Regions from separate parts of the Enterobacter sp. CP102 genome, predicted to be linked through region 3. Evidence: predicted binding sites of a transcription regulator. Region 3 holds the regulator's gene; each other region holds the start of a gene.
What was found. Region 3 encodes PhoB, which activates phosphate uptake and scavenging genes when phosphate is short. Its sites were predicted from a motif close to CTGTCATAAAACTGNCNNAT; they were not measured.

Region 1: a site for PhoB is predicted at 4,275-4,294, ahead of glpT (glycerol-3-phosphate transporter). Genes of this name have one in related genera too.
Region 2: a site for PhoB is predicted at 6,667-6,686, ahead of kdgR (DNA-binding transcriptional regulator KdgR). Genes of this name have one in related genera too.

Annotation. Positions count from the first base shown of each region.
Region 1 covers NZ_CP104014.1:3,188,014-3,197,951, forward strand. Annotated here, with positions in the region: gene nrdA (class 1a ribonucleoside-diphosphate reductase subunit alpha) at 1-187, shown strand, start outside; gene nrdB (class Ia ribonucleoside-diphosphate reductase subunit beta) at 269-1,399, shown strand; gene yfaE (class I ribonucleotide reductase maintenance protein YfaE) at 1,399-1,653, shown strand; gene glpQ (glycerophosphodiester phosphodiesterase) at 1,737-2,798, opposite strand; gene glpT (glycerol-3-phosphate transporter) at 2,810-4,162, opposite strand; gene glpA (anaerobic glycerol-3-phosphate dehydrogenase subunit A) at 4,418-6,046, shown strand; gene glpB (glycerol-3-phosphate dehydrogenase subunit GlpB) at 6,036-7,286, shown strand; gene glpC (anaerobic glycerol-3-phosphate dehydrogenase subunit GlpC) at 7,283-8,473, shown strand; gene N1249_RS15055 (nicotinamide mononucleotide deamidase-related protein YfaY) at 8,508-9,707, opposite strand; gene N1249_RS15060 (YfaZ family protein) at 9,800-9,938, opposite strand, start outside.
Region 2 covers NZ_CP104014.1:2,779,409-2,789,346, forward strand. Annotated here, with positions in the region: gene mntP (manganese efflux pump MntP) at 1-93, shown strand, start outside; gene rlmA (23S rRNA (guanine(745)-N(1))-methyltransferase) at 90-902, opposite strand; gene ftsI (peptidoglycan glycosyltransferase FtsI) at 968-2,686, opposite strand; gene cspE (transcription antiterminator/RNA stability regulator CspE) at 2,905-3,114, opposite strand; partial or broken gene N1249_RS13190 (DUF2627 domain-containing protein) at 3,127-3,271, opposite strand; gene N1249_RS13195 (MBL fold metallo-hydrolase) at 3,799-4,788, opposite strand; gene N1249_RS13200 (YebO family protein) at 4,812-5,102, opposite strand; gene mgrB (PhoP/PhoQ regulator MgrB) at 5,177-5,320, opposite strand; gene N1249_RS13210 (YobH family protein) at 5,481-5,720, shown strand; gene kdgR (DNA-binding transcriptional regulator KdgR) at 5,784-6,575, opposite strand; gene N1249_RS13220 (MFS transporter) at 6,754-8,127, shown strand; gene htpX (protease HtpX) at 8,177-9,058, opposite strand; gene prc (carboxy terminal-processing peptidase) at 9,253-9,938, opposite strand, start outside.
Region 3 covers NZ_CP104014.1:999,804-1,009,741, reverse strand. Annotated here, with positions in the region: gene proY (proline-specific permease ProY) at 1-227, opposite strand, end outside; gene brnQ (branched-chain amino acid transporter carrier protein BrnQ) at 309-1,628, opposite strand; gene phoR (phosphate regulon sensor histidine kinase PhoR) at 2,038-3,333, opposite strand; gene phoB (phosphate response regulator transcription factor PhoB) at 3,355-4,044, opposite strand; gene sbcD (exonuclease subunit SbcD) at 4,232-5,437, shown strand; gene sbcC (exonuclease subunit SbcC) at 5,434-8,565, shown strand; gene mak (fructokinase) at 8,677-9,582, opposite strand; gene rdgC (recombination-associated protein RdgC) at 9,706-9,938, shown strand, end outside.

The DNA.
Region 1 (9,938 bases), 2.2 Mb from region 3:
CCCGACGCGCTTCCCGTCTGGCAAGGTTCCGATGCAGCAACTGCTGAAAGACCTGCTCACCGCCTATAAATTTGGCGTGAAAACCCTGTACTATCACAACACCCGTGATGGTGCGGAAGACGCCCAGGATGACCTGGCACCGTCAATTCAGGACGATGGCTGCGAAAGCGGCGCATGTAAGATCTAATGTAAATGCCGGGTGGCGCTTCGCTTACCCGGCCTACGGTTTTGTCGGCCCCGCCGACAAAATCTCTCACAGGACACATTCATGGCATATACCACCTTTTCACAGACGAAAAACGACCAGCTCAAAGAGCCGATGTTCTTCGGCCAGCCGGTCAACGTGGCACGCTACGATCAGCAAAAATATGACATCTTCGAAAAGCTGATCGAAAAGCAACTCTCCTTCTTCTGGCGCCCGGAAGAAGTTGACGTTTCCCGCGATCGTATTGATTTCCAGGCGCTGCCGGATCACGAAAAGCATATCTTCATCAGCAACCTGAAGTACCAGACGCTGCTGGACTCCATTCAGGGTCGTAGCCCGAACGTGGCGCTGCTGCCGCTGATCTCGATTCCGGAACTGGAAACCTGGGTGGAAACCTGGGCGTTCTCAGAGACGATCCACTCCCGCTCTTACACCCATATCATCCGCAATATCGTGAACGATCCGGCGGTGGTGTTTGACGATATCGTCACCAACGAGCAGATCCAGAAACGTGCGGAAGGTATTGCGCACTACTACGACGAGCTGATCGAGATGACCAGCTACTGGCATCTGCTGGGTGAAGGCACGCACAACGTGAACGGCAAAACCATTACCGTGAACCTGCGCGCGCTGAAAAAACAGCTGTACCTGTGCCTGATGAGCGTGAACGCGCTGGAAGCCATTCGCTTCTACGTGAGCTTCGCCTGCTCCTTCGCCTTTGCCGAGCGCAAGCTGATGGAAGGTAACGCTAAAATCATCCGTCTGATCGCCCGTGACGAAGCCCTGCACCTGACCGGCACTCAGCATATGCTGAACCTTCTGCGCAGCGGCGTGGACGATCCGGAAATGGCGGAAATCGCCGAAGAGTGCAAACAGGAATGCTACGACCTGTTCGTGCTGGCCGCGCAGCAGGAGAAAGAGTGGGCAGATTACCTGTTCCGCGACGGCTCCATGATCGGCCTGAACAAAGACATTCTGTGCCAGTACGTTGAGTACATTACCAACATCCGTATGCAGGCTGTTGGCCTTGATCTGCCGTTCCAGACCCGCTCCAACCCGATCCCGTGGATCAATACCTGGCTGGTGTCCGATAACGTGCAGGTTGCGCCGCAGGAAGTGGAAGTGAGTTCTTATCTGGTGGGTCAGATAGACGCAGAAGTCGATACTGACGACCTGAGCAACTTCCAGCTCTGATGACACGCGTAACGCTCCGTCTTTCTGGTACAGAAGTACTGTGCCAGGAAGAGCACCCTTCTCTGCTGGTGGCGCTTGAAGCACATCAGGTTGAGGTAGAGTACCAGTGTCGTGCCGGGTACTGCGGCTCCTGCCGCTGCCGCCTGGTCGCAGGCCAGGTTGACTGGCTGACCGAACCGCTGGCCTTTATCAACGAAGGGGAAATTTTGCCCTGCTGCTGCCGGGCAAAAGGCGATATCGAAATCGAGATGTGATGGTGTCGGGTGGCGCTTCGCTTACCCGGCCTACAAAACCGCAGTTCGTAGGCCGGGTAAGGCGCAGCCGCCACCCGGCAATTTCAGCGCTTATCCTTCAAAAAACCTACCGCTTTATCCGGGAAATCCGTAAACAACCCGTCCACACCCGCCTGGTTATACAACACGTCGTACAGCTGATTCACATCCGTCGCATACTCTGGCAACTGATCTGCCCGCACCGTATACGGATGCACCTGCATCTTGCTGGCGTGTGCTTCTTTCACCATCGCCGTCAGCTTCACGTGGCCCGGCACTGAACCTTCTGCCACCAGCATATGGTAATCCGGCCCGATGCCGTCGGCGTACTGCGCAATCTGCTTCATCGCGCCCGGCGTAAACATCCAGTCGTAGTTGTAGTTCACCCACTTCCCGTCAGGCTGTTTCTCCTGGGTTTCATTCCAGTCGGTATAGGCAATCAGCTGCACCAGGCTGAGGTTCATCCCCATCTTTGGCTCCAGCTCGGTTTTAATGCGCTTCAGTTCAGCGGCATCAAAACATTGCAGATAGACTTTGTCCTGCTTGCTGGTGTAACCGTACTTCTTCAGTACCTCCAGCGTTCTGGCAGCAATGTCCTTCCCTTCCTGATGATGGAACCACGGCGCTTTGATTTCCGGGTAGATACCAATGTTTTTGCCCGTCGAGTGGTTCAGCCCCTGAACAAACTCGATCTCCTCTTCAAAGGTATGAATGCGGAAATCAGATTTGCCCATCGGGAAACGTCCCGGATAGACCTGCACTTTCTTGCCGTTTTCAATCTCAAAGCCTTCGGTAAATTTCAGCGAACGAATCTCCGCCAGCGTGAAGTCGATGGCGTAATAGCGCCCGTCCTTACGCGCACGCTGTGGGAAACGTTCGGCCACGTCCGTTACGCGGTCAAGATAGTGATCATGCAGGACGACCAGTTGGTCGTCTTTGGTCATCACCAGATCCTGCTCCAGATAATCCGCGCCCTGCGCATAGGCCATCGCTTTCGCCGGGAGTGTGTGTTCCGGCAAATAGCCGCTCGCACCACGGTGGGCAATCACGATTTTATCTGCCGCCAGTGCGGAACCGGTCATCAGGCCTGCCAGCAGCAGGCCACTTGCTAAGTGCGTTAATTTCATCGCAGTGCTCCTTATCCACGACGCGCCAGCACGTCGGCGTGGTGACGTTTTTCACCGATCATCACAACAATCAGCAGCAGAACAGCCAGCACGCTACCGCCAATCATCACCATAAAGCCGCCGTCCCAGCCGAAGAAGTCAACGGTATAGCCCACAATAGCGCTCGCCGCGACCGAGCCGCCCAGATAACCAAACAGACCGGTGAAGCCCGCAGCCGTCCCTGCCGCTTTTTTCGGTGCCAGCTCCAGCGCATGAAGACCAATCAACATCACCGGACCGTAAATCAGGAAGCCGATCACAATCATACAGGCCATATCCACACCCGGGTTGCCCGGTGGGTTGAGCCAGTAAACCACGGTGGCGATGGTCACCAGGGTCATAAAGAACACGCCTGTCGCACCACGGTTGCCACGGAACACTTTGTCCGACATCCAGCCACACAGCAGCGTGCCAGGGATCCCGGCGTATTCATACAGGAAGTAAGCCCAGGAGGATTTATCCAGCGCGAAGTGCTTCACCTCTTTCAGGTAGGTTGGCGACCAGTCGAGAATGCCGTAACGCAGCAGATAGACAAACACGTTCGCCACCGCGATGTACCACAGCAGTTTGTTGGGCAGCACGTATTTCATGAAGATCTGCTTTGCGGTCAGTTCTTCTTCGTGTTGTTCGCTGTAATCATCAGGGTAGTCGTTTTTATACTCTTCAATCGGCGGCAGGCCGCAGGACTGCGGCGTATCGCGCATCAGCGCGAAGGCGATAATCGCCACCAGAATGGCGCCAAAGGCAGGCATGTAGAGCGCAGCTTTCCAGTCGTTAAACCAGGCCATCCCCAGCAGGAACAACAGCGGCGGAATACCGCCCCCCACGTTATGCGCGCAGTTCCACACCGACACGATGCCGCCACGCTCTTTCTGCGACCACCAGTGCACCATGGTACGTCCGCACGGCGGCCACCCCATCCCCTGGAACCAGCCGCACAGAAACAACAGCACAAACATAACGGCAATGCTGGAGGTCGCCCACGGCACAAAGCCCATAAACAACATCACCGCTGCCGCCAGAATCAGACCGGCAGGCAGGAACACGCGCGGATTCGAGCGATCCGACACCGAACCCATGATGAATTTAGAAAAACCGTAGGCAATTGAAATCCCGGACAGCGCGAACCCCAGATCGCCGCGTGAAAAGCCCTGCTCCACCAGATACGGCATGGCGAGCGCAAAGTTCTTACGTACCAGATAGTAAGCCGCGTACCCGAAGAAAATCCCGAGGAAGATTTGCCAACGCAGACGGCGGTAAAGCGGATCGATTTCTGCCTCTGGCAGACGCGCCCGATGCGGCGCAGGTTTGAAGATACTGAGCATGACAGCCTCCGTGGCCATATTTGAATTTTCAGAGGGTTATCTACCCCCTAACTCCAGAGAGGCGGCGATGTTAAAAAATCACAGTGATTGTTACTGTGAAACAACGCACATATTGTTACAGAAATATGACAGGATGCGCAAAAAAGCGCATGAAATCACGTTTCACTTTCGTATTTTGCTCGATTATGTTCGAAATCAAACAAACCACAGAATTGATGTGGCTAAATGGTAAAAAAACGAACATGAGGGAAGACAATGACAATTCACGATCCCCGCTATAGCGATGTGATTATCATTGGCGGTGGGGCAACCGGTGCCGGTATCGCACGCGACTGCGCCCTGCGAGGGTTAAACGTCACGCTGCTGGAGCGCCACGATATTGCAACCGGCGCAACCGGGCGCAATCATGGTCTGTTGCACAGCGGCGCGCGGTATGCGGTCACAGACGGTGAATCTGCGCGCGAGTGTATTGCCGAAAACCAGATCCTCAAACGTATCGCCCGTCATTGTATTGAACCGACCGATGGCCTGTTCATCACCCTTCCCGAAGATGATCTCGCGTTCCAGCACACCTTTATTACGGCCTGTACCGCCGCGGGTATTCACGCCGAAGCGATAGATCCCGCACTGGCACGCCGCATTGAGCCTTCTGTAAACCCGGCGCTGATGGGTGCCGTTAAAGTCCCTGACGGCACCGTGGACCCGTTTCGTCTCACGGCCGCCAATATTCTGGATGCCCGTGAGCATGGCGCCCGCATCCTGACCGGGCATGAAGTCACCGGGCTTATCCGCAAGGGAGATACCGTGTGCGGCGTGCGGGTGTTTGACCCGCAATATAATGAATACAGCGAGCTGTATGCGCCAGTAGTGGTCAATGCGGCGGGGATCTGGGGGCAGCGCATTGCAGAATACGCCGACTTATCCATCCGCATGTTCCCGGCGAAAGGCTCGCTGCTGATCCTCGATCACCGCATCAATAACCATGTCATTAACCGCTGCCGTAAACCATCTGACGCCGATATCCTGGTGCCGGGCGACACTATCTCGTTGATTGGTACCACCTCAACCCACGTTGACTACAGCGAGATTGATTACAACCGGGTGACCGCCGAAGAGGTTGATATTCTGCTGCGCGAAGGGGAAAAGCTGGCCCCGGTAATGGCTCACACCCGAATTCTTCGGGCTTATGCGGGTGTACGCCCGCTGGTTGCCAGCGATAACGATCCCTGCGGGCGTAACGTCAGCCGTGGCATTGTGTTGCTCGATCACGCTGAGCGCGACGGCATGGAAGGGTTTATCACCATCACTGGCGGTAAACTGATGACCTACCGTCTGATGGCGCAGTGGGCCACTGACGCCGTGTGTCGCAAACTGGGCAATACCGAACCCTGCATGACCGCAGAGAAGCCCCTCCCCGGATCACAGCAATCTACCGAAAAAACGCTGCAAAAAATCATCTCACTACCCGCGCCGCTGCGTGGCTCAGCGGTCTATCGCCACGGTGACCGCACACCAGCGTGGCTCGGCGAGGGGCGACTTAGCCGAAGCCTGGTGTGCGAGTGCGAGGCGGTGACCGCAGGTGAAGTGCAGTATGCCGTTGAAAATCTGACGGTGAATAACCTGCTCGATTTACGCCGCCGTACGCGCGTCGGCATGGGGACCTGTCAGGGCGAGCTGTGCGCCTGCCGCGCGGCCGGGCTTCTGCAACGTTTTCACGCCACCACCTCAACCCAGTCGCTTGCTCAGCTCAGCGATTTTTTAAACGAACGCTGGAAAGGTATTCAGCCTGTTGCCTGGGGCGATGCCCTGCGTGAAAGCGAATTCACCCGCTGGGTCTACCAGGGGCTTTGCGGTCTGGAGAAGGAACAACACGATGAAATTTGATACGGTTATCGTCGGCGGCGGTCTGGCCGGTGTGCTTTGCGGTATCCGGCTGACACAGCAGGGTCTGCGCTGTGCGATTATTACGCGCGGCCAAAGTGCCCTGCACTTCTCTTCAGGCTCTCTGGATCTGCTGGGCACGCTGCCTGACGGTTCGCCGGTCGACGCGCCGCTAAAAGCCCTTGATTATCTGCCCCCTGAACATCCTTATTCCCTGGTCGGCGCGCAACATGTTGCCCGTTTTGCCCATCAAACCGAAACCCTGCTGGCGGCCTGCGGCGCACGCTTACAGGGCAGCGCGCAATTCAACCACCAGCGGGTGACGCCGCTCGGCACGCTGCGTAGCGCCTGGCTTAGCCCGGAAGAGGTTCCGGTCGCCCCCTTTAAAGCCAGACACGTGCTGGTAGTGGGCATCAGCGGTTTTCTCGATTTTCAGCCGCACCTTGCTGCGGCCTCGCTGAACCAGCAGGGTATCAGCGCCGACACGGCGGAAATCGAGCTTCCTGAACTGGATGTTCTGCGGGAAAACCCAAGCGAATTTCGGGCGGTCAACATCGCCCGACTGCTTGATAACGAAGACAAATGGCCGCTGCTGTCTGAAGCGCTAAAACCGCTCTGCGAAAAGTACGACGCCCTGTTTATGCCCGCCTGCTTTGGCTTAACAGACAACCGGCTCTGGCGCTGGCTGTCGGATCGTCTTACATGCTCTGTCGGTTTACTCCCCACACTGCCTCCGTCGGTACCCGGCATTCGCCTGCATAACCAGCTACAACGCCAGTTCATCGCCCAGGGCGGGATCTGGATGGCGGGAGATGAGGTGAAAAATATCACCCTGACCGAGGGCGCTGTCAGTGAGATCTGGACCCGAAACCATGCTGATATTCCCCTGCGCACCCGTTTTGCAGTGCTCGCCAGCGGAAGCTTTTTCAGCAATGGGCTGTTAAGCAGCCGCACCGGCATCCGCGAGGCCATTCTGGGGCTGGACGTCCGGCAAAGCACGTCCCGTGCCGACTGGTATCAGAGCGATTTCTTCACCCCTCAGCCCTGGCAGCAGTTCGGCGTTATTGTCGATAACACCCTGCGCCCGCAGCTGGCAGGCGCGTCCATCGATAATCTCTACGCCATCGGCTCTATTCTGGGCGGCTACGATCCCATCGCTCAGGGCTGTGGCGGCGGTGTATGTGCCATCACGGCGCTCAGTGTTGCAGAACAGATTTGCCAGCGCGCGGAGGCAGAACAATGAACAACACCCACTTTGAAAGCTGCATTAAATGCACGGTCTGTACCACGGTTTGCCCGGTAAGCGGCGTTAACCCTGCCTATCCGGGGCCAAAGCAGGCCGGGCCGGACGGCGAACGCCTGCGTCTGAAAGATGGCGCACTGTACGACGAAGCACTGAAGTACTGTATCAACTGTAAGCGGTGTGAAGTGGCCTGCCCGTCAGATGTCAAAATTGGCGATATCATTCAGCGGGCGCGGGCGCGCTACAGCCGCCAAAAGCCCACGCTGCGCGATGCCATTCTCAGCCATACTGACCTGATGGGCAGTGTCTCAACGCCTTTCGCTCCGCTGGTGAATGCCGCCACATCCCTCAAACCGGTGCGCCAGCTGCTGGATGCCACGCTTAAGATCGATCATCACCGTAGCCTGCCGAAATATTCCCACGGCACGTTCCGGCGCTGGTACAAATCCGTGGCAGCAGAACAGGCACAGTTTGCCGAACAGGTGGCCTTCTTCCACGGTTGCTTCGTGAATTACAACCATCCGCAGCTGGGAAAAGATCTGCTGAAAGTGCTGAATGCGATGGGCACCGGCGTGCAGCTGCTGAGCAAAGAGAAATGCTGTGGCGTACCCTTGATTGCCAACGGTTTTACCGATAAAGCGCGTAAGCAGGCCAAAAGCAATGTCACGTCGCTGCGCGAGGCGATTATCGACAAAGGTATTCCGGTGCTGGCGACCTCTTCCACCTGTACTTTTACACTGCGCGATGAGTATCCGCACGTGCTGGATGTGGATAACAGCGGCCTGCGTGAACACATTGAGCTGGCAACCCGTTTTCTGTGGCGCAAGCTCGATAGCGGGCAGACCCTGCCGCTGGGCAAATTGCCGCTGAAAGTGGTCTATCACACTCCCTGTCACATGGAAAAAATGGGCTGGTCACTCTACACGCTCGAACTGTTGCGCCTGATCCCAGGGCTGGAGCTGACGGTGCTGGATTCACGTTGCTGTGGTATCGCGGGAACCTACGGTTTCAAAAGTGAAAACTACGCAACATCGCAGGCGATTGGGGAGCCCTTGTTCCGCCAGATTGAAGAGAGCGGTGCGGATTTGGTGGTGACCGACTGCGAAACCTGTAAATGGCAGATTGAGATGTCCACCAGCAAACGTTGCGAACACCCTATCACCTTGCTGGCGAAGGCACTGGGGTAATCAGTGCCGGGGTGAATGCACCCCGGCAAAGGCGTTACCCGATAAACATCGACTCGACAACGTTGATCCAGCCGTGTTCGCTGGCTACCTCTTTTCCGTTCAGCCAGCGGCGCAGCATGTTCAGCGCCATCATGGCGCACACCTCCTGACGCACGGCTAAACTGTGGCGGGTAATGCTCATTCTCACCCGCAGCGCGTGCGTCCCTTCCGGGGTAGCGAGCGCAAAGTTAAGGTGGTCATCGTCAATCCCGCCGATGGCAAGCGCCAGCCCGGCAAAATGATTCACCCTGCGCTCAGATGCCCAGTGTGCCGTTTGCGCCAGCGTCTCTTGCTGGAACGGCACAACCTCGCTGGCCAGCAGCGGTGCTTCGGCTCTGGAAAGCTGCAATGCCAGCAATCCGCCGGTGAACTGTTCACTTAAGGTGACGCTCAACTGACGGGATTGCAGACTGCGGGCAATTTGCGCAGGCAGCCCTTCCGTCCCTTCAAATATCAGGCTTTCACCCGCCACGCGCTGTACTTCCGGCCACAGCGCCAGCATGGCCGCTTTTTGCGTTGCCGGCCCCGTCAGTTTGAGCTCGATAATCGGCATTGAGGAGCGGTAGCCCATCGACACGCCAGGCGGCAGTTGCAGGTGATCCAGGCTTTGCGCCAGATCGCTTTCAGAGCGGCCAAAAGTGGTCAGGCGCAGGCACAGCGGCGGTTCAGGCAGCGTAAAACGCTCGCGCAGGCGCGGCAGAATTTGCTGCTCCACCATCACTTTAAATTCAGATGGGACGCCCGGGGTGAAGAACATCAGGCAACGGTTCAGTTTGATGGCGAATCCGCAGGCGGTGCCTACCGGATTATCGACCAGTTCGGCGCTGGCGGGAATTTCAGCCTGCTTGCGATTGCTCGGGGCCATGACTCTGCCGCGTTCGGTGAAGAAGCGCTCCATCTGGGCGAGCCACTCTTCGTGCATCACCAGACCTTCACCTTTGGCCGTGGCGGCGGCCAGCGCACTTAAATCATCACTGGTGGGGCCAAGCCCGCCGTTCACGATCAGTACATCGGCGTGTTCACTGCGTTCGCGCAGAATATTCACCAGTGACTCAAGATTGTCGCCCACCGTATTGCGGCGCGTTAACGGTAATCCTTGCTCAAAGAATAAATCGGCCAGCCAGGCAGCATTGGTGTCAATAATTTGTCCATGCAGCACTTCGTCGCCAGTGGATAACATTTCCACGCTTATCATTGTGTTCTCCCACTTCTATGGTCAAAACACTATAGCGCAATGAGGATGGGTGGGAAGAGAAACTGGCGCGGCAGAACACCGCGCCGAAGAGATTAGAAGCCTGCGCTGACACCCACATACGGGCCATCGGCCAGGGCGTTGTCGCGATTGCCATCTTTACCGGCCAGATTCAGGTAACGGTAGCCTGCTTCGATCGTGATCGGACGCATGATCGTCCAGCGCGCACCGGCG
Region 2 (9,938 bases), 1.8 Mb from region 3:
GGCCCGCTGCTTGGCAAGCGAGCCGAAATCCTGGGCGGTATCGTGTTAATCGGGATTGGCGCCCAAATCCTGTGGGCACACTTCGCCGGTTAAACTTCGCGCTGCCAGCAGTGGATACTGAAATCTGTCTGGCAGCGAAACTCGTCCTGTTTCGCTAACGTTTCCCACACAGCCGGTTTCGCCCGCCATGCAAAGGGCGTCATCTGCAGCAAGGCTACCGCTTCATCCCCTTTGAGTTTCATCTCATACGCGACCGTCTGTTCCTGTTGCAGGCTAAAACCCGCCAGCTGTTCAGAATGCGGAGCATGTAAACGCACGTCATCGTAAATCATACCTTTCAACTCCATCAGATGACGCGGGCCCGGCGTAACGGTAATCACCCAGCCACCGGGTTTAACGACCCGTGCCAGCTCTTCAGCTTTACAGGGCGCATAAATTCGCACCACGGCATCCATGCTGGCATCCTCAAACGGCAGGCGATGGCTTGACGCCACGCAGAACGTCACCGACGAATAGCGCCTGGCCGCCGCGCGGATAGCCACTTTAGAAACATCCAGACCGTAGGTTTCAGCACCCTTCTCGCGAGCCACATCTGCAAACAGCGCCGTGTAGTAACCTTCACCACAGCCGATATCCAGAATGGCTGAAGGCGACGAGAGGTTGTCTGTCAGAAGCTGTGCAACGGTGTCTCTCAGGGGCTGATAGTGTCCGGCATCAAGAAACGCGCGGCGCGCCTGCATCATCTCTGCGCTGTCCCCCGGGTCACGCGAGCGCTTATGTTGCACCGGAAGAAGATTCACATAGCCCTCTTTCGCCATATCAAACTGGTGCCCTTGCGGGCAGGTAAAACTTTTCTCAGAACGCGTCAGGCGCGCGTGGCAAAGTGGGCAACTGAAGGACATGGTGGCTCCGGGCAATCATAAAGGGCGAAAGTGTACCGCTATTCGCCCGGGTTATAAACGCCTGGCTAACGCATGACGATAAGGTGAGTGGAATCCGCCGCTAATCCATCGGGTTTGACGTTTTCAAGCCGTAACACGTTCCCCATGATCTCGCTGAAAACCGGTGCTGATACCGCCCCACCGTAATAATCCCCGTTTTGCGGATCGTTAATCACCACCACTAACGCAAAACGCGGCTGGCTGGCGGGCGCAACGCCTGCGGTGTAAGCCACGTATTTATCGACATATTTACCGTCATCACCGATTTTTTTCGCCGTCCCGGTTTTAACGGCAACACGATAATCGCGTACCGCCGCCTTAATGCCACCGCCGCCCGGCAGCGCCACGCTTTCCATCATATGCTCGACTTCATGGGCAATCTCCTCAGACATTACCCTGTGCCCGATTACCGGAGGATCAATCCGGGTTATCGACAAAGGTCGCTCCAGGCCAAAGCTGCCGATGGTGGCGTAGACATGCGCCAGTTGTAGCGGCGTGACCATCAGCCCATAGCCGAACGCGAAGGTGGCCCGGTCGAGCTGGCTCCAGAATTTGCGCTGCGGCAGCAAGCCCGAGCTCTCCCCCGTTAAGCCAAGCCCGGTGTTCGTCCCAAAACCAAAGTTCTTATAGGTATCGAGCAACCGCTGGATCGGCATCGCCAGCGAGAGCCGCGACACACCTGTGTCGCTCGATTTTTGCAGGATCCCGGTCATCGTCAGTTCCGGGTAATACCCCACGTCCCGGATGCGGTGACCATCAAGCATGTACGGATGGGTATCTATCACGCTGTCTGGCTGCACCAGCCCTTGCTGTAATGCGGTCATCAGCACCAGAGGTTTGACGGTAGAGCCGGGTTCAAAGGTGTCACTGATGGCGCGATTGCGAAAATCGTTCAGCGTCGCTCCATCGCGGTTGTTTGGGTTGAAATCAGGGAAGCTTGCCATCGCCAGGATCTCGCCCGTCTGCACGTTAATCAGAACAGAGGCGCCTGATTCGGCTTTATTCCACGCGACGGCGTTATCCAGCGCATCTTCCGTAATGGTTTGCAGACGCTCATCAATGCTCAGCTTGATGTTATGCGCAGGAACCGGTGCTATTTCCGTCAGGTTTTCAACCACGCGCCCGTAGCGATCTTCCCTCACCTGCCTGACGCCGGCTTTCCCCGAAAGTTGAGCGTTAAAGCTTTTCTCAACCCCTTCAATGCCCTGCCCGTCAATATTCGTGAACCCTATCAGGTTGGCCGCAACATGCCCGGCGGGATAAAAGCGCCGGGATTCATCGCGCAAATTGATGCCTGGCAGATTCAGTTTATCGATCCATTGCGCCTGGGAAGGATCAACCTGGCGGGCAAGATAGATAAAGCGTCCCTGCGGGGTGCTGTTAATTCGGGCAGAGAGTGTGCCTAGAGAGAGATGCAGGGCATTCGCCAGCGCCTGCCAGCGTTCGTCATACCCCACACCGCCTTTTGCCAGCACGGTTTTCGGATCGGCCCAGACGGCTCTGACCGGTACACTGACGGCAAGCGGTCGATTTTCCCTGTCGACAATCATCCCGCGCGGTGCATCAATCGCCACCTCACGCAGCGAGCGCATATCTTCCTGCTTAACGAGATTGTCAGGTTTAATGATTTGCAACCAGGCAACACGGCCCAGTAAGAAAGCCAGACTACAAAAAATAGCAAGACATAGCAGCGCAAAACGAGCCGGGGTGAAGTTGCCGGCTGTCGTTATCGTTTTCTTTTTCACCTGAACCCCAGGTCCGTTGAACAACGCCCTGATTTAACGGGAAAAGACTGGCTGACGCGGTGAAAACAATGCTAATAACCTCGTAGCTTTGCAACAAGTTGCTAACAAGGCGTTCATTCGTAATATTTTGAAAGATAAGGTAATAAAAAAGCCCCGCATAAGCGAGGCTTTATATCTGAGATCGAAGCGCAGAAGCACTTCAGTCAGCAGTGGTTCGATCAGATAGCAGTTACGTTAACTGCAGCTGGGCCTTTCTGGCCGTCCTGAATTTCGAACTCAACGTTCTGGCCTTCAGCCAGAGTTTTGAAGCCGTTACCCTGGATTGCAGAGAAGTGTACGAACACATCTTTGCTGCCGTCAGCAGGAGTAATGAAACCAAAACCTTTAGACTCGTTGAACCACTTAACTTGACCTTTAATCTTTGCCATTTGCAAAATTCCTTAGAGTGTTTTCTTAGCCCGCAGGCATTGACTTAGATAAAACTGAGACATTACTGCTTGAGGCACTAATATAAGGTTCGGCAGAGAAGCGGTATTCAACGACAACGTGTTTACTCAGGACTTCTTTACTGAAAATGCCACACATAAACAGAACTGTACCTCGTTTGACCCAAAACGTGTTATCACACACAACGTTAATTATGGCAAGCCATTTTTAAACGTGTCTCGATCCGCCGCACAAATTCTGGCGCTGCCTCGTAACCTTCTGCACAATTATGCGCAATGTTTGCGGTCAGCATTACCAGCCTGAACTGCCTTAACGATGTTATCACAACCGCTGTAATCTAAGACTTTTTTACCTTAGCTCAATCACTTCGGTACGTCCAGCGCCGGGCAAAAGAATCCTCAATGCAATGATTGAGTTAGAACAAATTGTGAAAAGTTATGCTTAAATCATTGCAACGCGCAGGAACAGTTGTAATGAAAATACGATGTTAATAAACCCGCCTGAATTGTATTAAAATTCACCGCTTAATAAATGTCGTTATGCACCAAAATAATGAAATTTTTATGACTCTGCCTCAAAAGAAGGCAAGCAAAACGTTTCGATAAAAATAAAACTCTCGTTGAATGATTCAAATACAGAATATATGCAACACATCAGCGCTGCGTTTAGAAGGATAAATATTCACCAATTTTCAGTGTCCTGAATGAATCATTAACTGGTGCTAAATTAGCGAGCGCCTGATTTAACTCCTGCACAGGTTCTTCCAGCGATTCATCCCCCAGTTCAAACACACCCCAGTGAATAGGAAACGCCAGCGGGGCACCCAGTTGTTGCCATAAGGCAACGGCGGATTGTGGATCCATATGATGTACGGACATGAACCAGCGTGGTGCATACGCGCCAACCGGCAATGCGGCAGCGTCAATCTTGCCAAGGCGTTCGGGAATAGTGAGCAGCTCCGGCGTATACCCCGTATCACCGCTGAACCAGAAGCGATGTTGACGGCTTTCAAACACCCATCCACACCAGAGGGAACGATTTCGGTTCCATGGCGTGCGCATACTCCAGTGCTGCGCGGGTACAGCCGTTAGCGTCATCCCCTGCCAGCTGATGCTTTGCCACCAGTCGAGTTCAGTCACATTTTTTGCCCCTCGCCGACGAAACCAGCTCGCCAGACCTAATGGCACAAACACGTGCAGATCGGGGAAACGACGCAACAGATGACGAACGGTGGCGGCATCAAGGTGATCATAGTGATTATGGGAAATGACCAGAGCATCAAGCTGCGGGAGTTTATCGACAGAGATAGCCGGGGGCGTTTTACGCTCGGGCCCAACAAAAGGTAACGGCGAGGCGCGTCGGGAAAAAACGGGGTCGGTCAGGATATAATTCCCGTCCATACGCAACAGCAGACTGGCATGACCCAGCCACCATACGCCATCTTCGGGTAGCGCGTTAAGAATTACAGGCTGCCACCACTGGTTAAGAAAGGCGTCATATCCCAATGCGGGAGGTTTAGGCAAACCGGCTAATTTCCGCTCTTTTCGCCAGCGATCAATATCGCCCTGCTGATGGCCAGCGGGGAGCGTATTGCGAAAACCTGCGGGGGTGTGATGCTTCAGGGAGGGGTCATACCAGGGATTTTTCCAGACCACAGCCACCTCCCGTAAATCACAGATTAACGTTCAGCCACCAGGCGAATAAAATCGTCGTCTTCTTCTTTATCTTCAACAGCCGCTTCTTTTGCTTCTTCTTTCTCTTCTGGCTCGTTGGCTTCGCACAGACGGCGCAGTAAAGCATTCTGTCGTTTCTGCTGATCGAGCAACGCTTCCAGTAACTCAATTTGCTCGTTCGTGCGGGAGCTGGCACGGTTTACGAAGAACCACAGAACCAAACCCACAACCAGAATAACCAACGAGACAACCAGGGACGCCATACTCAGCAGCCCTGAATTCAGTAACTCACCCATTTCACCACCTCAATAAAAACGTCTATTTTACCACTGGTGCGAAGGAAGGAAATCACCTTGAGAAAAAATGCGTCTTACCACGGAATAAACTTATTGATTGCACAAACGCCACTGAAGAACTGTACATCCTGATCGCACATCACATTGATAGTCTGCGTCCATAGCACTACGCACGCTATCAGCACGATAACCAGAATTACCCAGCGTATTTTTTTCACTCCACACTCCGTCTTATGACCTGATGCAACCAGGTTAGCATGGCTATCTTAAACAGGGGCTAACTGTACTGTCATCAAGTACTTTTCGGAATAGTGCACTTGTTTCATTGCGTAAACCCGTTACGCTTAACAGCATGACAACTAACAAAAAGAGGCAATGATGCATTTAATCATTCGCACCATTATTGCGCTGGCCATTATCTGGATTGGCCTGTTATTAACCGGATACGGTGTCCTCGTGGGAAGCACAGAAAATGCGGCGGGCTTAGGCATTCAGTGTAAGTATGTGACCGCTCGTGGAGTCAGCACTGCACAATACCTGCATTCAGATAGCGGTTTCATTGGGTTAACCAACTGCCCGGTACTGCGCAAAATGACGGTCGTTATCGATAACGGCTAACTCCGCAAAGGGAATTCACAAAAAACGCCGCGTAAACGCGGCGTTTTTTTATTTTAGCCGGGATTAAAACGGATACTCGTTATAACCCATCTGCTCAGAGATTTTACGCGCAGCAGTATGCAGCATCGCCACATACTCGTGCAGACGTTCCTCAGAGAAACGCAGCGTCGGGAACGAAATACTCAGGCCGGCAATCACCACGCCGAAGCGGTCAAACACCGGCACCCCTATGCAACGCAAACCTTCTTCCTGCTCTTCGTTATCTTCGCCGTAACCCTGCTCGCGCACCTTATCGAGAACCGTTAACAGCTCATCAGTGCTGGTGATGGTTCGCTCGGTGCTGCGCTTATATTCCACACCGTCGAGGATCTGGGTCACTTCTTCACGATCGCGCCAGGCCAGCAGCACTTTACCGATTGCGGTACTGTACAGCGGGTTACGACGACCAATGCGCGAATACATGCGCAGGTTGTACATGGAGTCAATTTTGTGGATGTAAACAATGCTGTCTTCATCCAGCGCGCCCAGGTGAACCGTCTCTTTGGTTAAACGCGACAATTCACGCATCTGGATATCGGCGCTACGAATCAGATCGACATTCTGGAGTGCGCGGGCACCCAGTTCGAACAGTTTCAGCGTCAGAGAATATTTTTCAGATTCGCCTTCCTGCGCGACATACCCTAAAGACTTCATGGTTTGCAAAAAGCGATAAACGGTGCTTTTCGACATCATCACACGCTGCGACAACTCTGTAATACCAATTTCACGCTCTTCTCCGAGCGCCTGTAAGATGCCAAACACCTTCAGCACGGAAGAAACAGAATCTGGCTGCTTATCCAAATCCGCAATTGCCATTTATCACCTCATGGAGAGTGTTTTATAAAAATCAGAACCGGTTTTTATTATAAATTCCTGTCATCCTGCCTGCAATCAATCCGCGTTTACTTCGTTACAAATCTGCGACATAAAACCGAATTAACAATGCTAAAATAGTTACCCTGAGAATAATTTCACGTTGAGCTTTTCATTCCCCATGGAAAAAAATCCTTCTGATGGGCTGCCCTTGCCCCAGCGGTACGGCGCCATTGCCACCATTATTATCGGTATTTCGATGGCCGTCCTGGACGGTGCAATTGCTAACGTTGCCCTGCCAACCATCGCCAGCGACCTTCATGCCTCACCCGCGAGTTCCATCTGGATTGTGAATGCGTACCAGATTGCGATCGTGGTTTCTCTGCTTTCGCTCTCATTCCTCGGCGATATGTTTGGCTACCGTCGGGTCTATCAGTGTGGCCTGGTGGTCTTTACGCTCACCTCCCTTTTCTGCGCCCTGTCGGATTCCCTGCATACCCTGACGCTCGCCCGTATCGCACAGGGGTTTGGCGGCGCGGCCCTGATGAGCGTGAATACGGCTCTGATACGCCTTATCTACCCGCAGCGCCATCTGGGGCGCGGCATGGGGATAAACTCCTTTATTGTCGCGGTCTCCTCGGCGGCCGGGCCAACCATTGCCGCCGCAATCCTCTCCGTTGCGTCGTGGCAGTGGCTTTTTGCCATCAACGTGCCGCTGGGCATCATTGCTATCGTTTTTGCCCTGCGTTACCTCCCGGCAAATGGGCCGAAAAGCACAATGCCGAAATTCGATTTACCCAGTGCGGTGATGAATGCGCTGACCTTCGGTCTGCTGATCACCGCCCTGAGTGGTTTTGCGCAAGGTCAGTCCATCACCTTAATCGCCGCAGAAATCGTCGCAATGCTGGTTATCGGCTTCTTCTTTGTCCGCCGCCAGTTGTCCTTACCCGTGCCCCTGCTACCGGTTGATCTGTTACGCATTCCACTGTTTTCACTCTCTATTGGTACATCAATCTGTTCGTTCTGTGCGCAAATGCTGGCGCTGGTTTCTCTGCCCTTCTTCTTACAGAGCGTGATTGGCCGTACTGAAGTGGAGACGGGGCTGTTATTAACCCCATGGCCGCTGGCCACGATGGTGATGGCACCGCTGGCAGGTTATCTGATTGAGCGGGTTCATGCCGGTCTGCTGGGTGCGCTTGGTCTGGTGGTGATGGCGACAGGACTGTTCGCTCTGGCACTTCTCCCCTCCTCGCCTTCTGACCTGGATATTATCTGGCGAATGATCCTCTGCGGCGCCGGGTTTGGCCTGTTCCAGTCACCGAATAACCACACCATTATCACTTCCGCCCCACGCCATCGCAGCGGCGGTGCCAGCGGGATGCTGGGTACGGCGCGTTTACTGGGGCAAAGTACCGGGGCGGCGCTGGTCGCACTGATGTTCAACCTTGCCGGCCAGAATGGTACGCACGTGGCATTGTTTACCGCCGGGACGCTGGCAACCATTGCCGCGATTATCAGCGGGCTTCGCGTCACTCAGCCAGGCGTTCAGGCATAAAAAAAGCCGGGCAGAGTGACTCCTGCCCGGCTCTTCGTCCCACACTGCGTTACTTCAGGTATTCCCCGCTACGCAGCGCTTCGATACGTTTATCCAGCGGTGGGTGAGACATAAACAGCTCACTCAGCGATTTCGATTTACCGTTGATGCAGAATGCCATCATGCTGGTTGCTTCCTGCGGCTCGTAGCTGGTTTTCAGACGCTGCAACGCGGCAATCATCTTCTCACGCCCTACCAGTTTCGCAGAGCCCGCATCAGCGTGGAATTCACGGTGACGGGAGAACCACATGGTAATGATGCTTGCCAGAATACCGAACACCAGCTCAAGCACCATCGACACAGCGAAATAGATCAGCGGGTTACCGTTGCTCTCTTCGCCCTCGTCACGGTTGCCACTCATAAACCCTGCGGCAATCTGCGCCAGGATACGCGAAATAAAGATAACAAAGGTGTTCACCACGCCCTGAATCAGGGTCATGGTCACCATGTCACCGTTGGCAATATGGCTAATCTCGTGAGCGATTACCGCTTCGGCTTCGTCACGGCTCATGTTCTGCAACAGACCAGTACTGACCGCAACCAGGGACGCATCGCGGCGCGCGCCCGTGGCGAACGCATTGATGTCCGGTGCATGGTAAATGGCGACCTGTGGCATGGCGATACCCGCCTGCTGCGACTGCTGCGCAACGGTGTTCATCAGCCACTGTTCCATATCGTTACGTGGCTGCTCAATGACCTCACCACCCACGGATTTCAGTGCCATCCACTTCGACATCAGCAGAGAAACGAAGGAGCCACCAAAACCAAACAGCAGCGCCATAATCAAAAGGCCCTGAACGCTGCTCGACTGAATTCCTGTCAGGCTTAGCACGAGCCCGAATACCACCATAACCGCCAGGTTGGTGAGCAGGAAGAGCGCGATTCGCATCATAATTTTCTTTTAACCTCAGTTTAACAAAGCGCACTATGCGATTACCCACATCGTATGGGTATTGCGGCTATTTTCAAGGATTCGACGGGCGTAAGTCACCAGAAAGACACAACTTTACACAATTGAAAAGCTGATTGACGGGAGGATGCAGAACTAAAAAGAACAGGCACAATTACTTGTGCCTGTCTGGGGGGTTATTTTGCCGGTGCGGGTTGAACGGCAGGCTTGTCTTTTTCAAGATTCGCCAGGTCGAGAGCGATATGCACCGTCTCGTCCAGATACGGATCTGGCTCCTGGTAATCTTTAGGCAGATCGTCCAGTTTTTTCAGCAGCGGTTTGCCTTCACGTTTGAAGCGATCGTTGATACGCGCCAGACGGGTTGCATCATCCTCCGTGTTCTCTTTCTCACGCTGGGCGTAGTTAAGAGAAGCAATGTTCCGTTTATCTTTCATGGCATTGAAACGCGCAATGTCTTTCATGATGTACTGGAACTCAGGATCTTTTGCGATACGTTCGTTATGATCTTTCAGCAGTTCAGGACCAAACTGGGTCATGTCACCGGATTTCACATAGGTCGCAGCATTGATGCTATCCCACGGCAGTGCGTTATCTTCAAACTTCTCGCCGCTTTCAGTCTCTTCCGTGCCCGTAGGCATCATGATATCCGGCGTGACGCCTTTACGCTGCGTACTGCCGCCATTCACACGGTAGAACTTCTGAATGGTGTACTGTACTGAGCCCAGCGCTGGCCATTCAGGGCGCAGCATCTGATCGTAAATACGGTTCAGAGAACGGTATTGCTGAACAGTACCTTTACCGAAGGTAGGCTCACCCACAATCAGCGCACGGCCATAATCCTGCATTGCAGCAGCAAAGATTT
Region 3 (9,938 bases):
GAGAAGGAGCTTGCAGAAGGGTTATGCACGGACATTTCGCCCAGCGCACGCATGATGATATACGCCGCCACACCACCAATGATGTAGGCCAACAGAACGCTTGGACCGGCCATTTTGATGGCATCTGCCGAGCCATAAAAAAGACCAGTACCGATTGCTGAACCCAGCGCCATAAAGCGGATGTGGCGGGTGCTCAGTCCACGTTTGAGTTTGTTAGTGCTTTCCATTTAAATCTTGCCATTCAACACGAAAAAAACAAAAAACCACGGGGCCTTAAGCCCCGTGGTTAAACAGTTTGTTGCCGTTGATTAATGCGCGTTCGATGTAACCTGACGCCCTGCTGCACGGTCCCAGATAATGGCCAGAACCAGCGCTACAACGGTAGGCATCAGCCATGCCAGACCTTGTTCGGACAGCGGCAGACGCTGTGTCCAGGCTGGCAGCATTTCACTGAATGCTGATGCTTTGATTCCGTCAAGGATACCAAAAAGCAGGCTGATAAACATGGCTGGCGCAATAATTCGCGATGAATTATTCCACCATGGGCGGGTAAAGCTCAACACCACCAGCACAATACACGGCGGATAAATGGCCGTCAGCACTGGAATGGAAACCTGAATCAGGTGGCTCAGACCCAGATTCGATACCGCCATTGAGAAGATGCCCAGAATAAACACCAGCGTGCGGTAAGAGAGCGGCAGATACTGAGCAAAGAACTCAGCGCACGCACAGGTCAGGCCAACGGCCGTCACCAGACAAGCCAGGAAAATCAGCACCGCCAGCAACATGCTGCCCGCACCACCGAAGGTGTGCTGCACGTAAGCATGGAGGATAGCCGCACCGTTCGCGTTCTGATCAACCAGCATGGCGCTATCTGAACCCAGGCGGAACAGCGCCAGATACAGCAGCGTCAGGCCCACACCGGCCATCAGGCCAGCCCAGATGGTGTAGCGGGTCAGCAGACGCGCTTCGTTCACGCCACGGGAACGCGCCGCGTTCACGATAACGATACCAAACACCATCGCGCCCAGCGTATCCATGGTCAGATAACCGTTCACAAAGCCGTTGGAGAACGCCGCATTTTTATAGGCGTCCATGGCATCGCTGATAGGGCCAGCCGGCCAGATGACAGCCGCAACGGCCAGCACGATCAGCGCCACAATTTTCATTGGTGCCAGGAAGTTCCCCACGGTATCCAGCAGCTTGCCCGGATAGAGAGAAACCAGGATCACAATCGCGAAGTACACCAGGCTGTAGATAAACAGCGGCATCGCACCGTCGCCGGTCAGCGGGGCAATCCCCACTTCAAAGGAAACCGTTGCCGTACGCGGGGTGGCAAACAGTGGGCCAACAGCCAGATAGCAGACCGTCGCCAGCAGAACGCCCGCCACTTTGCCAATCGGTGTGCTGAGGCTATCAACGCCGCCGCCGACTTTCGCCAGCGCAACGATGGTCAGTACCGGTAGGCCCACGGCAGTAATCAGGAAACCAAACGCAGCAGTCCAGACGTGTTCACCCGCCTGTAAGCCGACCATTGGAGGGAAAATGATGTTGCCTGCGCCAACGAACAGCGCAAATGTCATAAAGCCCAGCGCGATGATGTCACGCGATTTTAAGTGATGGGTCATAAAACCTTACTGCCTGTGGATGTGGTGTTGAAAACGTTGAGATTTTCGCCATCCCTGACGGGACAATACAGCGGAAAATTTGCTCAATTTCAGCGGGATATTCTCCCGTCCTGGCGTGGAGAAGAATAGTTTTTCGATTTACCACGCAAATACAGTCGGTATGACAGTATCTGGGGGGCAATTTAAACGCTTATAACGTTTAAAGGCAAGGTGGGATCGTAAAACCAGAACAATATGCCAGCATGAAAAAACAGGCCAGCACAATACGCTATTTATAAGAAAAACCCATGGCTAATCATGCGAACAAAAAAACATCAGACGTATAAAATTCATTCAGGTTTCACTTGACCGCAAAGCAAACGGGCCAGCAATGGCTGGCCCGTGGAAAGGAAAACTGACACGCCTGTTGTCAGGCGATTTTTTTGGCAATTAATCGTTCCGGGATAACGAAACTGAAACGGGTTCCCTTCCCCAGCGTACTTTGAATATCGAGACGACTTTCATGGTGATTGACCGCATGTTTCACAATCGCCAGCCCCAGACCACTTCCTCCGGTCTGTCGCGAGCGTGCTTTATCCACTCGATAGAAACGCTCGGTCAGGCGAGGCAGGTGTTCCGGTGAAATGCCCGGTCCGTTGTCCTCAACGCTAAACTCGGCACCTGTCGGGGTATATTGCCAGCGCACCACAATATGCGTCCCTTCCGGCGTATGATTCACCGCGTTATAGACCAGGTTAGAAATGGCGCTACGCAGCTCATCCTCACTGCCCAGCACTTTCAGGCCATTATCAACCTCAAAGGTCAGTTGATGTTTTTTATGGCTTAAGGTCTGCGCTTCACGCTCGACGACGCGCAGCATCATCGGCACGTCGATAGTGTCATTCAACGCAAGCGTCGGAGCGGCCTCTATTTTCGATAAGGTCAGAAGCTGTTTCACCAGCCCTTCCATCCGGTGCGTTTGCTCACGCATGGTATGCAGCGCTTTCTCGCGTGGCGCGCCTTCCAGCGTTTGCTCCTGCATCATCTCCAGATAGCCCTGGAGCACCGTTAACGGCGTGCGTAGCTCGTGGCTGACGTTGGCAAAGAAATTACGTCGCGCCCCTTCCAGCTGGTGCATCTGCGTAACGTCGCGCGCCACCATTAGCCACTGCTGGTCGCTGTAGGGCATCACGCGGATCTCAAGGTGACGACCATTGTTCAGTTTCAGATTATGCGGGCGGGTAAAGTCGCGTTTTTTCAGATACAGCGTGAATTCAGGGTAACGCAGAAGGTTAAGGATATTCTGGCCATTATCATCCGGCCAGCGCAGGCCAAGCAGCTGTTGTGCCAGGCCGTTACACCAGAAGATAGTCCCTTCTTCAGTGGTCAGAATGACCGCATCCGGCAGCGACTCCGCGCCACTGCGAAAACGTTTGATCAGGCTACCCAGCTCACGACGGCGCTTTTTATTACGCATCTGCATCTGGTGCAGGCCGTAAAGCAGCGGCTCCCAGCTTCCGCTTCCCGGCGGAGGCGTCATACTGCGGTCAACCCACAGCCACCAGGAAAGGCGCAGTAAGTTCCAGAAATGCCAGATCAGCAACCCGGTGACCGCTGCCAGTAAAAACCACGGCAAATGTCCCACAAATGCCCCCAGAATGAGGGCCGGGATACAACAAAGAATGAGTTCAAAAACGAGCCTTTTCCATGACAGACGTTCCAGCACGCGTCACACTCCTGTCATTGTTCAGAAACGGGTCGAAAAACGATAACCCGTGCCGCGGACCGTCTGCACCATACGATCGTGGCCGCTCAGCTCCAGCGCTTTACGCAAGCGGCGAATATGGACATCAACCGTCCGGTCTTCGACATAGACGTTAGTCCCCCAGACGTTATTCAGCAACTGCTCGCGGCTGTAGACGCGCTCTGGGTGGGTCATAAAGAAGTGCAACAGCTTGAATTCGGTTGGCCCCATATCGAGTGGGTTTTCGCCGGTCATGACGCGGTGTGACGTTGGATCAAGACTTAAGCCCTGCATCTCAATCACCTCTTCCACCGCCATCGGCGAAATACGGCGCATCACCGCTTTAATACGGGCAACCAGTTCTTTAGGTGAGAACGGTTTAGTGATGTAATCGTCAGCGCCCGTTTCCAGACCGCGCACGCGATCTTCTTCTTCACCGCGCGCCGTGAGCATGACAACCGGAATATCGCGGGTCATCGCTTCACGTTTAATGTGTTTGATGAACTGCAATCCCGAGCCGCCAGGCAGCATCCAGTCAAGCAAAATCAAATCAGGCCAGGGTTCGTTAAGTTGATTCACCGCGCTGTCATAATCTTCAGCTTCTACCGGCTGAAAGCCATTTTGTTCGAGCACGAAGCACACCATTTCACGGATCGGAGCTTCATCTTCTACGACCAGAATACGTCTCGCCATACTTTGCCCTGTCTTATCTTATTTAAGTTACAAGTTTGTAATGCGGCGTCATTATGCGTCAGATTTATGACAGATTTATGAAAAACATTCCCACTATAAATGGCAAACTGTTGTTTTATTACAGCGGTTATTTTCCGTTCTCTGAAAGTTTATAATCCTATCCTCATTTTTTTGCCACGGAACCGTTATGCGCATACTTCACACCTCGGACTGGCATCTGGGTCAAAATTTTTACAGCAAAAGCCGCGCCGCTGAACATGAAGCCTTCCTGAACTGGCTGCTGGAAACTGCCCAGGCGCATCAGGTTGATGCCATCATCGTTGCCGGTGATATTTTTGATACCGGGCAACCGCCAAGCTATGCGCGTGAACTGTATAACCGTTTTGTCGTTAACTTACAGCAAACCGGCTGTCATCTGGTGATTGTTGCGGGTAACCACGACTCCGTGGCAACGCTGAATGAATCCCGCGACATCCTCGCGTTCCTCAATACGACGGTCGTTGCCAGCGCCGGGCACGCCCCGCAGATCCTGAAAAAGCGCGACGGGACGCCGGGCGCGGTGCTGTGTCCGGTGCCTTTTTTACGTCCGCGAGATATCGTTCAGAGCCAGTCCGGGCTTTCCGGCGGTGAGAAGCAGCAGCACCTGTTGCAGAGCATCACCGACTACTACCACCAACAGTATGAAGAAGCTTGCGCCCTTCGCGGTGAACAGGCGATTCCCGTGATTGCTACCGGGCATCTGACCACCGTTGGAGCCAGTAAAAGTGACGCGGTACGTGACATTTATATCGGCACGCTTGATGCTTTCCCGGCGCAAAACTTCCCGCCTGCGGATTACATCGCGCTGGGGCATATTCACCGCGCGCAGATGATTGGCGGCAGCGAACATATTCGCTATTGCGGCTCCCCCATTTCCCTGAGTTTTGACGAAACAGGCAAAGCCAAATCCGTACATCTGGTGACGTTTACCGCTGGCAAACTCAGCGCCGTCGATATGCTGGACGTCCCGGTCACCCAGCCGCTTGCGGTACTCAAAGGTGACCTGGCGGCCATCACCGTCCAGCTTGAACAGTGGCGCGGCGCGGCGCAAGAACCGCTGGTCTGGCTGGATATCGAAATCACCACCGATGAATATCTGCATGATATGCAGCGTAAAATTCAGGCCTTAACGGAAGATTTGCCCGTCGAGGTGCTGCTGGTGCGCCGTAGCCGCGAACAGCGCGAGAAAATCCTGTTGAGCGCTCAGCGCGAAACGCTCAGCGAGCTGAAGGTCGAGGAGGTATTTGAACGCCGACTGGCCCAGGAAGAGATGGATGATGCAAAACGCGCCCGGCTGAACGAGCTGTTCACCCATACGCTGCACGCACTGAATGACGAGGAAGAGAACGCATGAAAATCCTGAGCCTGCGTCTGAAAAACCTCAACTCACTCAAGGGTGAGTGGAAAATCGACTTTACCGCTGAGCCTTTTGCCAGCAACGGTTTATTTGCCATTACCGGCGCTACCGGAGCGGGTAAAACCACGCTGCTGGATGCCATTTGCCTTGCGCTGTACCACGAAACGCCGCGCCTGCAAAAAGTCTCTCAGGCGCAAAATGACCTGATGACGCGCGATACGGCCGAGTGTCTGGCGGAAGTAGAGTTTGAAGTAAAAGGCACGGCTTACCGGGCTTTCTGGAGCCAGAACCGGGCGCGTAACCAGCCAGATGGCAACTTACAGGCCCCGCGCGTGGAGCTGGCGCGCTGTGAAGACGGTAAAATCCTTGCCGATAAAGTGACGGACAAACTTGAACAAACCGCTGCCCTGACGGGTCTGGATTACGATCGTTTTACCCGCTCGATGCTGCTTTCTCAGGGGCAATTTGCTGCCTTTCTTAATGCGAAACCCGGCGATCGCGCCGAGCTGCTGGAAGAACTCACCGGCACCGAGATCTACGGCCAGATTTCAGCGCGGGTATATGAACAACACAAAGCGGCCCGCAGCGCCCTGGAGATGTGCGAGGCCCAGGCTGCTGGCGTGGTGCTGTTGAGTGAAGAGCAGCAACAGCAGTTGCAGCAAAGTTTGCAGGTACTTACTGACGAAGAGCAAACCCTGCTGGCGCAACAGCAGATTCAACAGCAAACCTTTCAGTGGCTTACGCGTCACGACGAGTTGCTGCGCGAACAACAACACGCCACGGCGTTGCAGCAGCAGGCGCAGCAGGCACTGGCTGATGCCGGGCCAGAGCTGGCAAAACTTCAGCAGGCGCAGCCTGCCGCCGCGCTGCGTCCGCTCTGGGAGAGCCAGCGCGAGCAGACCACCCGCCTTGCGCAAACACAGCAGCAAATTGTTGAAGTAAATACTCGCTTACAGGCAAGAAATGCACAGCGCGCGCGAGTGCGCAATGGCGCGCTGCGTAATCGCGAACAACTGCAAACCGACCTGACAACGCTGGCCCAGTGGCTTGCCGGACATGAACGTTTTCGTCAGTGGGGCCAGGAGATTGCCGGATGGCGCGCCCATTTCACCCAGCTGAGCCGCGATAAAAATCAGCTTGTTGCCCTCAACGCCCGCCTTGCGGAGCTGCGTCAAAAACTGGCCGGTTTACCGGTAAGCAGCCTGACGCTGACGGCGGAAGAGGTTGCGGTAGCGATGGAGCAGCAAGCCCAGTCGCGCACTGCGCGCCAGCGCCTGACGACGCTCCACGCGCGCTATCAGCCACTGCAAAAACGTCTGGCGCAATATGGCGAAAGCGTGCAAAAAGCCAAGGCTGAGCAGGCGAAACTCAACGACACCCTTGCGCTGCGCAGGCAGCAATACAAAGAAAAAAACCAGCACTATCTGGATGTCGAACAGCTTTGCAGGCAAGAAGAGAAAATCAAAAGTCTGGAAGCCGAACGCGCCCAGTTGCAGGCCGGGCATCCTTGCCCGCTGTGCGGTTCAACAACGCACCCGGCGGTGACGGAATATCAGGCGCTGGAGCTCAGTGCCAGCCAGCGTCGCCGCGACGAGCTGGCAAAAGAGGTTGCGGCGCTGAAAGAGGAAGGTTTGCTGGTTCTGGGGCAGGTTAACGCCCTGACTCAACAGATCCAGCGCGAATCAGCTGAGGCGCAAACCTTATCTCAGGAAGAGCAATCACTTACTAACGAGTGGCAAGACGTGTGCGGCACGCTGAATATTCATCTGAATATTCAGGATGATATCGCCCCATGGATGAACGAGCAGGAACACTACGAGCGCCAGCTTTATCAGCTGAGCCAGCGCCTGACGCTGCAAAACCAGCTCAACGAGCAGGAAGAGCAGCAGCGGCAGTACCAGCAACAGTGGGCCGCAACCCGCCAGACGCTGGAAAATATGCTGAGCGCGCTGTCGCTGACTGCACCTGAAGAGGGTGCTGAAGCAGGCTGGCTGACCGAGCGCGAAAACGAATTATCGCACTGGCAGGAAAATCATACCCGACACAGCGCCATACAGGAGCGTATTAACGCCCTGACGCCACTGCTCGATACGCTGCCGGAGACGGATACCGCAGAGGCCGAAGCCATTATCCCGGATAACTGGCGCGACATTCACAATGAATGCGTCTCGCTGCAAAGCCAGCTTACGACTCTCCAGCAGCAGGAAGGGCTGGAAAGTGAACGTATGCAGCAGTCGCAGGCTCAGTTTGCGGCCGCACTGGCAGCAAGCACCTTTGCCGATCAGGAGACATTCCTGGCCGCACTTCTGGATAACGACACGCTTCTTCGCCTTGAGCAGCTGAAACAGACGCTGGAAAACCAGAATCAGCAGGCAACAGCACTCTTTGGGCAAGCGAATCAGCAGCTGCAAGGACACCTGCAACTGCGCCCGGAAGGGGCTGACTGCGATGTCCCTGGCCTGCAGGCGCAACTGCAACAGCTGGCGCAAAGGCTGCGCGAGAATACCACTCACCAGGGTGAGATCCGCCAGCAGCTTAAGCAGGACAGCGATAACCGTCTGCATCAGCAGGTATTGATGCAGCAAATCGATGAGGCCGCACGTCTTGCCGAAGACTGGGGGTATCTCAACGCGCTGGTTGGCTCCAGCACCGGCGACAAGTTCCGTAAATTCGCCCAGGGGCTGACGCTGGATAATCTGGTCTGGCTTGCCAACCAGCAGCTTAACCGCCTGCACGGCCGCTATTTGCTCCAGCGTAAAGCGAGCGACGCGCTGGAGCTGGAAGTGGTTGATACCTGGCAGGCTGACGCGGTGCGTGACACCCGTACTCTTTCAGGTGGCGAGAGTTTCCTGGTCAGCCTTGCGCTGGCGCTGGCGCTTTCTGACCTGGTCAGCCATAAAACGCGCATTGACTCTCTGTTTCTGGATGAAGGGTTTGGCACGCTGGATAGTGAAACGCTGGATACGGCGCTCGATGCGCTCGATGCGCTGAACGCGACCGGAAAAACCATCGGTGTGATAAGTCACGTTGAGGCGATGAAAGAGCGAATTCCGGTGCAGATTAAGGTGAAAAAGATAAACGGACTGGGGTACAGCAAACTGGATAAGGAATTTGCCGTGCCGTAATCGCCCACTCCATCCTGTAGGCCGGGTTAGGCGGAGTCGCCACCCGGCTTTTTTATTGCGTCTGCCTGAATTCGGCCGGTGGCGCTTCGCTTACCGGGCCTACAGTGGCTTTTATTCCGGCCACAACCACGCGGCACCGCGCACGCCGCTGGAATCCCCGTGCACCGCTTTGCGGATCGGCGTTTCACACTCGCCGCCGAACACCCACTGTTTCACCAGGCCAGGCACCGTGGCGTACAGACGATCAACATTGCTCATCCCCCCGCCCAGGACAATCACATCCGGGTCGAGAATATTCACAACATGCGCCAGTGACTTCGCCAGTCGCATTTCGTAGCGGCTCAGGGCCAGTTCCGCCACAGGATCGTGCCCCTCAACCAGGCGCATGATGTCGTTGCCCTTCAGCGGCTGCCCACTGAGACGATGGTAATCGGTGGCAAAGCCGGTGCCGGAGATAAATGTCTCAATACACCCTTGTTTGCCACAGTAGCACGGCACCTCAGCGCGATATTTCAGCTCGTCTTCGTCCATCCAGGGCAGAGGGTTGTGCCCCCATTCGCCCGCCGTGCCGTTGCCGCCAATGTGGGAACGGCCATTAAAAGCCACACCTGCGCCACACCCTGTTCCGATGATCACCGCAAACACCGTTTGCGCACCTGCGGCCGCCCCGTCGATGGCCTCCGAAACCGCCAGGCAGTTGGCATCATTCGCCAGACGCACTTCGCGGTTAAGGCGCGCACTCAAATCTTTATCAAAAGGCTGGCCGTTGAGCCAGGTGGAGTTAGCGTTTTTCACCACGCCGGTGTACGGCGAAATTGAGCCCGGAATGCCCATTCCCACGGTACCGGTTTGCCCTGTCGCCTGCTCTGCCATGTCGACCAGATGCGCAATCGTCTCGATGGTCTGGTGATAGTCATCACGTGGCGTAGGCAGACGGTGGCGAAACAATTGCTCCCCCTTCTCGCTCAGCGCGATGACTTCGGTTTTGGTGCCGCCCAAATCAATCCCAATACGCACTAGACACTCCTCATTATTTTGATTATCAACAGAGTAGAAGCCGGTTACCCGATTAGCAATGCAAGCACTGCGACAATTCGTTATCATGCCCGCTGATTTAACGACAAGGCCGTGGAAATTATCATGCTGTGGTTCAAAAATTTGATGGTTTACCGTCTTAGCCGCGACGTTTCGCTGCGTGCTGAAGAGATGGAAAAACAGTTAGCCGCTTACACCTTCACCCCTTGCGGTAGCCAGGATATGGCAAAAACCGGTTGGGTTCCTCCGATGGGTTCACAAAGTGATGCGCTGACCCACGCCAGCAGCACGGGTCAAATCATTGTCTGCGCGCGTAAAGAAGAGAAGATCCTGCCCTC